3 regions of the Streptomyces sp. NPDC051218 genome follow, and region 3 is predicted to be linked to each of the others. Evidence: riboswitches for the same ligand, from Rfam matches in the RefSeq annotation. Region 3 holds a riboswitch; each other region holds the start of a gene.
What was found. A riboswitch is a leader RNA that binds a small molecule or an ion and turns the genes downstream of it on or off. The one in region 3 is predicted to bind cobalamin.
Positions count from the first base shown of each region.

Region 1: it holds a riboswitch for cobalamin, as region 3 does, so the genes downstream of both, ACIBCK_RS24690 (CoA-acylating methylmalonate-semialdehyde dehydrogenase) here and ACIBCK_RS00330 (cobalamin biosynthesis protein) in region 3, are expected to answer to the same signal.
Region 2: it holds a riboswitch for cobalamin, as region 3 does, so the genes downstream of both, ACIBCK_RS02370 (ABC transporter substrate-binding protein) here and ACIBCK_RS00330 (cobalamin biosynthesis protein) in region 3, are expected to answer to the same signal.

Region 1 covers NZ_JBITEU010000008.1:257,347-260,505, forward strand. Annotated here, with positions in the region: gene ACIBCK_RS24690 (CoA-acylating methylmalonate-semialdehyde dehydrogenase) at 1-1,192, opposite strand, end outside; cobalamin riboswitch at 1,435-1,620, opposite strand; gene ACIBCK_RS24695 (GNAT family N-acetyltransferase) at 1,624-2,214, opposite strand; gene tsaD (tRNA (adenosine(37)-N6)-threonylcarbamoyltransferase complex transferase subunit TsaD) at 2,214-3,159, opposite strand, start outside.
Region 2 covers NZ_JBITEU010000001.1:507,516-510,674, forward strand. Annotated here, with positions in the region: gene ACIBCK_RS02365 (FecCD family ABC transporter permease) at 1-976, opposite strand, end outside; gene ACIBCK_RS02370 (ABC transporter substrate-binding protein) at 973-2,022, opposite strand; cobalamin riboswitch at 2,127-2,313, opposite strand; gene ACIBCK_RS02375 (VOC family protein) at 2,371-2,835, opposite strand; gene ACIBCK_RS02380 (helix-turn-helix domain-containing protein) at 2,841-3,159, opposite strand, start outside.
Region 3 covers NZ_JBITEU010000001.1:60,279-63,437, forward strand. Annotated here, with positions in the region: gene ACIBCK_RS00320 (anion permease) at 1-1,023, shown strand, start outside; gene ACIBCK_RS00325 (hypothetical protein) at 1,036-1,296, shown strand; cobalamin riboswitch at 1,403-1,545, shown strand; gene ACIBCK_RS00330 (cobalamin biosynthesis protein) at 1,653-2,594, shown strand; gene ACIBCK_RS00335 (cobyric acid synthase) at 2,591-3,159, shown strand, end outside.

The DNA.
Region 1 (3,159 bases), on a different contig from region 3:
AGTCGGCGGCGCGTACGACGCACAGGACGGGGCCGAAGATCTCCTCGCGGTAGATCCGCATCCGAGGTCCGACCCGGTCGAAGAGCGAGGCACCCGCGAAGAACCCGTCCTCATGGCCCGACAGCTTGAACCGCCCTCCGTCGACCACGAGTTCGGCACCCTCGTTGACGCCGATGTCCACGTACCTGCGGACCCGGTCGAGCGCGTCCCTGCTGACGAGCGGGCCGAAGTCGGCCCGAGGGTCGTCGCTGCGGCCGACGCGGAGCGTGCCGATGCGCTCCTTGAGCGCGGCCACCAGCGCGTCGGCGGTCTCCTCGCCGACGGGCACGGCCACGGAGATGGCCATGCAGCGCTCGCCCGCCGAGCCGTATCCGGCGCCGATGAGCGCGTCGACTGCCTGGTCGATGTCGGCGTCCGGCATCACGATCATGTGGTTCTTGGCGCCGCCGAAGCACTGGGCGCGCTTGCCGTGCGCGGCGGCGGTGGCGTAGATGTGCGCGGCGACCGGTGTGGAGCCCACGAAGCCGAGCGCGCCGACCCTGGGGTCCGCAAGGAGGGTGTCGACCGCTTCCTTGCCGCCGTTGACGACGTTCAGGACGCCGGGCGGCAGGCCTGCCTCCAGGAGCAGTTCGGCAAGACGCAGGGGCACGGAGGGGTCGCGCTCGGAGGGCTTGAGGATGAACGCGTTGCCGCAGGCGATGGCGGGCGCCGCCTTCCACAGCGGGATCATCGCGGGGAAGTTGAACGGGGTGATCCCCGCGACCACACCGATCGGGGAGCGCAGCGAGTGCACGTCGATGCCGCTGCCCGCGTTGTCCGTGAACTCGCCCTTGAGCAGGTGCGGGATCCCGGCGGCGAACTCCACGACTTCCAGGCCGCGTTGGATGTCGCCGTGCGCGTCGGCCACGGTCTTGCCGTGCTCTGCGGACAACAGCCCTGCCAGGGACTCGCGTTCGGCCTCGACGAGCTGGAGGAAGCGCAGCAGGACGCGGGCGCGTCGCTGCGGGTTCCACCTCGCCCATTCTCGCTGGGCGTTGACCGCGTCGGCGATCGCCGCCTCGGTGTCGGGCCGGCCCGCGAGCGGTACGCGGGCCTGGACGGTGCCGGTGTTGGGGTCGTACACGTCGCCGAAGAGGCCCGACGTGCCGGCGGTGTGCTTGCCGCCGATGAAGTGCGTGAGTTCACGGACCATGGGTGCCTGCTCTCGTCAGGTGAGATCCGGGGACGGCACGGCGCGCCGCCGACGGGGCGCACGGATGCGTGCGCTGCCGGCGTCAGCCGCGGGACAGCGGATGTCGGGGCCGTCAGGCGTGGGTCGAGACCGCCCGGGGTCGCGAAGTCCTATGAGCGCGTGGTGAGTTGTGTGCGCTCCGCCGGATCACCAGGGTCGTGGGTACGGACCGGTGCCATGCGTGTCTGCTCCATCCTCGTGGACAACACGGAACATTCCGCGGCCGGTATCCTGACTCCCGGATCTCCGCGCGCCGCCCGCCTTCCCGGCAGACTTCGCCAGTGGCGTGTGGATGGCAGCACACTCCCCGGTCACAGTGGCGGGACCGTGCCGGATTCACACCGGCTTCCCTGCACCGCGGACCTTGTGCCACGAACATATAGTTGGACGCCCTAGTAAGTCCACCCCTCCCCGCCGCGGGACACCGCGAGGGTCCTGGCGGGGTGGCGGGGGCCGAGGAAGACGACGACGCCCTTGCCGTCGGGGGCGGGGTGCGTCGCCTGGGTCCAGCCCTGGCGGCCGTAGAAGCCCATGGCCTGCGGCGATTTGACCGAAGTCAGCAGCCAGAGACGGCCGTCGGGGGCGCCGGCGGCCATCGCGTCAAGGAGGGCGGCCCCGGTACCGGCACCCTGGGCGGCGGGGCGCACGGCGAGTTCGTCTATCTCGCGGGCCCCGCACAGCCACGACAGGGTGCGCTCGGCACCGAGTCCGGCCGCCGCCTGCGGGTAGCAGCGGTCGGCGGGAAAGGGGGCGGGCGTGGTCCATCCGGTGGCGAACCCTGTGATGCCCGCACCCTCCAGGGCGACCGCCGCGGTGAAGCCGGGGCGCCGTATGTCGTCGTGGAGCCGGACCAGGAACTGCGCCACCCTCTCCTCGTCCTCGTACCAGGGCGCCGCGCGGAAGGCTTCGGCGTAGACGCCGCGCAAGTCGTCCACGTGCGCGAGCAGTTGCTCACCGCTCAGCAGCCGTACGACCGAGGCCATCAGGCAGCCCTCGCCGTGGCCGCCCTCGGCTGCAGGGCCGCGTACGCGAGGGGAGCCGACGGGTCGATCGACACGTCCCAGGGCGCGGGTTCGGCCCCGGAGCGTACGAGCAGGTCGCCGACGGCGGCGATCATCGCGCCGTTGTCGGTGCACAGGGTCATCGGGGGTACGCGCAGCCGCACGCCCGCGGCGGCGCACCGCTCCTCGGCGAGCGTCCGCACGCGCGAGTTGGCGGCGACACCGCCCACCACGACGAGGGTCCCGACCCCGTGGTCCCGGCAGGCGGCGAGCGCCTTGCGGGTCAGTACGTCCGCGACGGCCTCCTGGAGCGAGGCCGCGCCGTCGGCCACCAGAAGGTCGCGGCCGGCGTGCCCCTCGGCCCAGCGCGCGGCGGCGGTCTTGAGACCGGAGAAGGAGAACGCGTACGGGTCGTCCTTCGGCCCGGTGAGGGGGCGGGGGAAGGCCACCGCCCGCGGATCGCCGCTCCGTGCGGCGCGGTCGATGGCGGGGCCGCCCGGATACGGCAGGCCGAAGACGCGGGCGACCTTATCGAAGCACTCGCCCGCCGCGTCGTCCAGGGTGTCCCCCAGGTGCACGATCGGATCGCGGGCCAGGTCCCGGACGAGCAGCAGGGAGGTGTGCCCGCCCGAGACGATCAGGACCACGCAGGGGTCGGGCAGCGGGCCGTGCTCCAGCGTGTCGGCGGCGACATGCCCGGCCAGGTGGTGCACCCCGTACAGCGGGACGTCGAGCTCGTAGGCCAGGGTCTTGGCTCCCGCGACGCCGACCTGGAGCGCGCCGGACAGACCGGGGCCCGTGGTGACCGCCACCGCGCCGATGTCGGACAGCTTCAGACCCGCCTGGTCGAGGGCGCGCCGGACGACCGGGGTGAAGGAGTGCAGGTGCGCTCGTGCGGCGATCTCGGGGACCACGCCGCCGAACCGG
Region 2 (3,159 bases), 450 kb from region 3:
GGGACGTCACCACCCCGACGGGGACCTCCTGGGGGTCCAGGACCGTGCGGGCCAGCGTGTCCACCCACACCAGGAACACCGCGCCCGCGAGCGCCGTGACCGGGACCAGGCGTGCGTGCCCGGCGCCCACGAGGGCGCGGGCCGCGTGCGGCAGGACCAGGCCCACGAAGCCGATGGCTCCCGCGCTGCTGACCAGGACCGCCGTCAGCAGGGCGGTGGTGGAGAGGAGGAGCAGCCGGACCCGGGCCACGTATACGCCCAGCGTCGCCGCCGCGTCCTGGCCGAAGGCGAACGCGTCCAGGGTGCGGGCCTGCGTCAGGCAGATCGCCAGCGCCACGAAGAGCACCGCCGCGCACAGCCAGACGTCCGTCCAGCCCACTCCGCTCAGCGAACCAAGCAGCCAGAACAGGACACTTCGCGTCGTCTCCGCGTCGCCCGAGGTCAGGATGACGAAGGAGGTGAGGGCGGAGAAGAGCTGCATCGCCGCCACGCCCGAGAGCACCACTCTGTCCGCGCTTGCGCCCAGGCTGTGGCTCAGCAGCAGGACCAGCGCGAACGAGACGACGGCCCCGGCGAAGGCGCCCACCGAAACCGACACCACTCCCCCGCCGACCCCCAGGACGACGATCGCGACCGCGCCCGTGGACGCCCCCGAGGAGACGCCCAGCACGAAGGGGTCGGCGAGCGGGTTGCGCAGGAGGGACTGAAGGACCGTTCCACAGACCGCGAGGCCCGCGCCGCAGACCGCGGCGAGGAGCGTGCGCGGCATGCGCAGGTTCCACACGATGCCGTCCCTGATGGGCGTGAGCCGCGCCTCTCCCCAGCCGAGGTGAGCCGCGACCGCCGACCACACGTCCGGTACGGAGATGTCGGCGGGGCCGATGGTGACGGCCACCGCGACGGACAGGGCGAGGGCGGCGAGGCCCGCCGTCCAGAGCAGGGCGGAACGTATGCCGCCCGGGGCGGCTTTCCTCACTTGGCGAGCCCGAACTCACGCAACGCGTCCGCGACTTGCTCCACGCCGTCCACCGTGCGGATCGTCGGGTTCATGGCCTGGCCGCTCAGCAGCACATAGCGCTTCTTCTTCACGGCGGTCAGGTTCTTGGTGACCGGGTTGGACTCCAGGAACTCGATCTTCTTCTTCGCGCTCTCGGCCGTCTGCGACTTGCGGGTGAGGTCGCCGATGACCAGGACGTCCGGGTCGCGGTCCGCCACCGTCTCCCAGTTGATCTGGGGCCACTCCTCGTGGGTGTCGTCGAAGACGTTCCGCACGCCGAGTTCTCGGGTGATGACGCCCGGGGCTCCGCAACAGCCCGCGATGTAGGGCGAGTCGGAGTTGGCGAACCAGTAGAGGAGTGTCGTGTCGGACGCCTCGGCCTTCTTGATCGCCCCGCTCGCCTTCGCCACCCGGCCCTTGAGGTCCGCGACCAGCCGCTCCCCACGCTTCTCGACGCCGAACGCCCTTGCCAGGTCACGGACTTCGCCGTACACCGTGTCCATGGTGAGCGTCTTGACGCGGCGGCCGTCGCCGTCGCCGCTGTTGTCCTTGCCGGCGCAGTCCGAGGGCGAGACGTAGGCAGGTACGCCGAGTTCGGCGAACTTGGCGCGGTCGGCGACGCCGCCCTTGCTGACCGTCGCCTGGAAGGAGGCGGTGACGAAGTCCGGTTCCTTGGCGAGGACCTTCTCGAAGGAGGGGTAGCTGTCGGCGAGCCGCTCGACCTTCGCGTTGTCCTTCTCCAGGCCCTTCAGAACCGGGTCGGTCCAGGTGCCCGTGCCCACCATGCGGTCCGCGAGGCCGAGCGAGAGCAGGATCTCCGTGGAGCCCTGGTCGAGGGAGACCGCCCGCCGCGGCGGCGCCTTGATCTCCGCCTTCTTGCCGCAGGAGGTGAGGGTCAGTGGGTAGCCGTCGGCCTTCCCGTCCGCGGTGGAGGTGGCCGTGGAGCCGCCCGCGCACGAGGTCAGCGTGACGGCGGCGGCCGTGACGAGGAGGACGGACACGCGGGCGGACACACGGGCAGACATACGGACGGGCACACGGACACGACGGGCTGTTGAGGACACGAGATCCCTTGAGTCTCACGGCTCATACGCGGAGCCTGGCCTGCTTCGTCACCTCCGCCGCCCGGTGTGCGGGCGGAGGTGCCAGCAGGTCTTCGGACTCGGGGATCGGCCGGGCGGGGCGCCTTCCCAGGCGTCCGTGGACGCCCAGTGGCCGTGGCCCCGCCCGTTCCCCCTCACCGCTGCGCGTCAGTTCCGGATTCGCACCGGATTCCCTGGCCCTGGTGTGGGTTGACTGGCGCTCGCAAGCTATCACGCGAGGTCAGGACGGCTGCCGTCACGCGAGGTCAGAACGGCTGCCGTCCCGCCAGGTCAGGCCGCCGTCCCGGGCCTCGGCGAGCCGCGGTAGGTGCCGAAGGACCACTTGTTGCCCTCGGGGTCGGCGATCGCGAACTCCCTGCTGCCGTACGGCTGGTCCTCGATCTCACGGATGATCTCGACCCCTGCCGCGGTGAGCCGCCGGTAGAGGTCGTCGACGTGGTCGGTGACGACGTACGCGCCGAAGGTGCCGGGCTTCAGGCACCACTCCTGGGACTTCTCGTCGTACGAGCCGAGCATGATCGCGCCGCCCTCGGGCCAGTCGAGCTCGGCGTGGGCCACGCGGTCGCCGTCCTCGTATACGGCGGTGCGCAGGAAGCCGACCGTGCCGACCAGGAAGTCGATCAGGGCGGGGGCGTCATGGGCCTGGAGGGACGGCCAGACGCTGGGAGCGCGCCCGGCGGATGCGGGCGCGGTAGCGGACTGCGGCTGCTGGTTCTGCTTCTCGGTGGTGTTCATGCCCCCTACCCTTCGCCCCCGCCATGGCTCCCGGCTTGGATATTCCGGCACTCTTCGGCCAGCCAGCCGCTGGGGCTCACCCCGGTGTACTGCTGGAAGTCCCGCACCAGGTGGGAGTGGTCGTAGTACCCGCAGTCCGCGGCGACGCGGGCCAGGTCGGGGGCGCCGCCCGTCGCGACCGGGCGTACGACGGCGTTGCGTGCGCGCTGGAAGCGCATCAGGCGGCCCGCCTGTTTGGGGCTCAGGCCCGTCTCGGCGCGGAAGAGCGTGGTGAGGCGGCGTTCGCTGAGCGCGACGTGCCGGGAGAGGCCGCGCAGGGTGCCG
Region 3 (3,159 bases):
GCCCTGGTCGGCGCGATCCTCTGGAATCTGCTGACCTGGCTGGTGGGCCTGCCCTCCAGTTCCTCCCACGCACTCTTCGGTGGCCTCATCGGCGCCGCGGTCATGTCGATGGGCTGGTCGTCGATCAACGGCGGCACCGTCGTCACCAAGATCCTGATCCCGGCCCTGGCCGCGCCTCTCGTGGCGGGTCTCGCCGCGCTGGTGGCCACGCGCCTGACGTACCGGATCGGCCGCAACACCGACACCAAGGCCACGGCCAAGGGTTACCGCGCCGGACAGATCGCCTCCGCGGGCCTCGTCTCGCTGGCCCACGGCACGAACGACGCGCAGAAGACCATGGGCATCATCACGCTCGCCCTGGTCACCGGCGGCGTCCTGAACCCGGGCGCCAACCCCCCGATGTGGGTCATCGTCTCGGCCGGTGTCGCCATCGCGCTCGGCACCTACCTCGGCGGCTGGCGCATCATCCGCACCATGGGCAAGGGCCTCACCGACCTCCAGCCGCAGCAGGGCTTCGCCGCCCAGACCAGCGCCGCGACAGTCATCCTGGCCTCCTCGCACATCGGTTTCTCGCTCTCCACCACGCAGTCCTGCTCCGGCGCCGTCATGGGCGCGGGCCTCGGCCGCAAGGGCGGCGTGGTCCGCTGGTCCACGGCGACCCGCATGTTCGTCGCCTGGGGTCTGACCCTGCCGGCCGCCGGTCTGGTCGGCGCGGGGGCCGAGTTCCTCACCAAGCAGGGCCCTTGGGGCATCGCGGCCACCGCCGCGCTCCTCATCGGCGGCTCCGCCGTCATCTGGGTGCTGTCCCGGCGCAACGCCGTCGACCACACGAACGTCGCCGACGACGAGATCGGCGGCTCCTCCGCCGCCGAGCCCGTGGGCGTCGTGACCAACGCGATGGCCGCCGTCACACCGCCCCCCACCGGGTCGGCCGTGGCCAGCGCGGACATCGACTTCGTCAAGGCCACCATCGCGGCCCCGACCAGCACCGTGGCGGACCCCGCCCGGCCCGCCACGGTGTAAGGAAGAGTCAGCATGGACATCGACTGGGCAGCTCTCGGCTCCGTCTTCGGAGTCAGCCTCGCGGTGACGGTGGCCCTGGTGGGCCTGTTCACCCTCGGCATCGTCGGCCTCTCCAAGCGCGAGGCGGCCACGTCCGGCGCCGCCACCGCGGGAGCCTCCGCGGGTGCGTCCACGGCGGGCGGCACCGCCGCCGCGGCACGCACGGGCGCGTATGTGTGCTTCGCGCTCTGCGCGGCGGCCGTGGCGTACGGGATCTATCTGATCGTCGCCTGACGACCGGGCTTCAAGGTGGGGTGCGGGACGCTTCTGCGTCCCGCACCCCACCTTCGTATGTGGGCCTCCGCACACTCTCCCGTCGCAGGTCAACGGCGAGTTGACGGGCCTTCGCGGGCCGTGGTGGACTGCCGGAGCCAATACGGCAGCAGGAGAGGAAGCCGGTGCGAATCCGGCGCGGTCCCGCCACTGTCATCGAGGAGCTGACTCCTCGGAAGCCAGGAACTCTCGCCGCCGATCACGTCGAACCAGGGCGCGGACACCCTGAGTGAGGACATTCGCCATGCGCGGCCGCCCGTTGCCGGACCAGTTCCCGAGCGTGAGCTCTCCTCTCGGCACGACGACCGGCTGAAGCCATGCGTGCCGATCGCGACTTCGCGTACGGCGCCGCCGCCGGCCTCCTCGGTGATCTGTTCCTCGGCGATCCCCGCCGCGGGCATCCGGTCGCCGCGTTCGGGCGGGCCGCGAGCGCTGTCGAGCGACTGCTCTGGCGTGACCACCGCGGGTGGGGCGCCCTGCACACCGTGGTGTGCGCCGGAGGCGCGACCGGCGCCGCCGTCCTGGCCTCTTCTCTTGTACGTGACGCGCGCGCCGCGTCCGTCGCGCTGACCGCCGCGACCACTTGGGCCGTGGTCGGCGGCACCTCGCTGGGGCGTGAGGCGCGGGCCATCGGCGGGGCGCTCGCCGCCGGGGACATCGAGGTGGCGCGGGAGCGGCTGCCGCATCTGTGCGGCCGCGATCCGCAGGCGCTCGACGCCGACGGCATCGCGCGGGCCGTGGTCGAGTCCGTCGCCGAGAACACGTCCGACGCCGTGGTCGGGGCCTTGGTGTGGGGGGCCCTTGGCGGGGTCCCCGGCCTGGTCGGCTTCCGGGCCGTCAACACGCTCGACGCCATGGTCGGGCACAAGTCCGTGAAGTACCGGCGCTACGGGTGGGCCTCCGCCCGCCTCGACGACGTACTGGGGTGGCCGGGCGCCCGGCTCACCGCGGTGCTCGCGGCTGCCGCCGGGGACGCGCCGCGCGGCGCGGTGCGGGCCTGGCGTGACGATGCCGCCAAGCATCCGAGCCCCAACGCGGGGCCCGTCGAGGCCGCCTTCGCCGGGGCGTTGGGCGTACGGCTCGGGGGGACTCTCTCGTACGCGGGGCGGGTAGAGCACCGGCCTGTCCTGAACGGGGACGGGCGGGGCGTCGAAGTCACCGACATCGAGCGGGCCGTGAAGCTGTCGCGGCGGGTCGGGCTGCTCGCCCTCGGCGTCGCGGCGGCCGTGAGCACGCTACGGAAAGGCAGGGCCTCATGAGTGGTGGGCTGCTCGTCGCAGGAACCACGTCCGACGCGGGCAAGAGCGTCGTCACCGCCGGTATCTGCCGGTGGCTGGCGCGCAAGGGGGTCTCCGTCGCGCCCTTCAAGGCGCAGAACATGTCCCTCAACTCCTTTGTCACGCGCGAAGGCGCCGAGATCGGGCGGGCCCAGGCCATGCAGGCGCAGGCCGCCCGGGTCGAGCCGACCGCGCTGATGAATCCGGTCCTTCTCAAGCCGGGCAGCGACCGCAGCAGCCAGGTCGTCCTGATGGGCAAGCCGGTCGGCGAGATGAGCGCGCGCGGCTACCACGGTGGGCGGCAGGAAGCGTTGTTGTCGACCGTCGTGGGATGCCTCGAGGAACTTCGGGGCAGCTATGACGCCGTGATCTGCGAAGGTGCGGGCAGCCCCGCGGAGATCAATCTGCGGCGTACGGACATCGTGAACATGGGGATCGCGCGGGCCGCCCGCTTCCCCGTGGTCGTGGTGGGAGACATCGACCGCGGGGGCGTCTTCGCCTCCTTCTTCGGGACGACGGCGCTGCTGAGCGCCGAGGACCAGGAGCT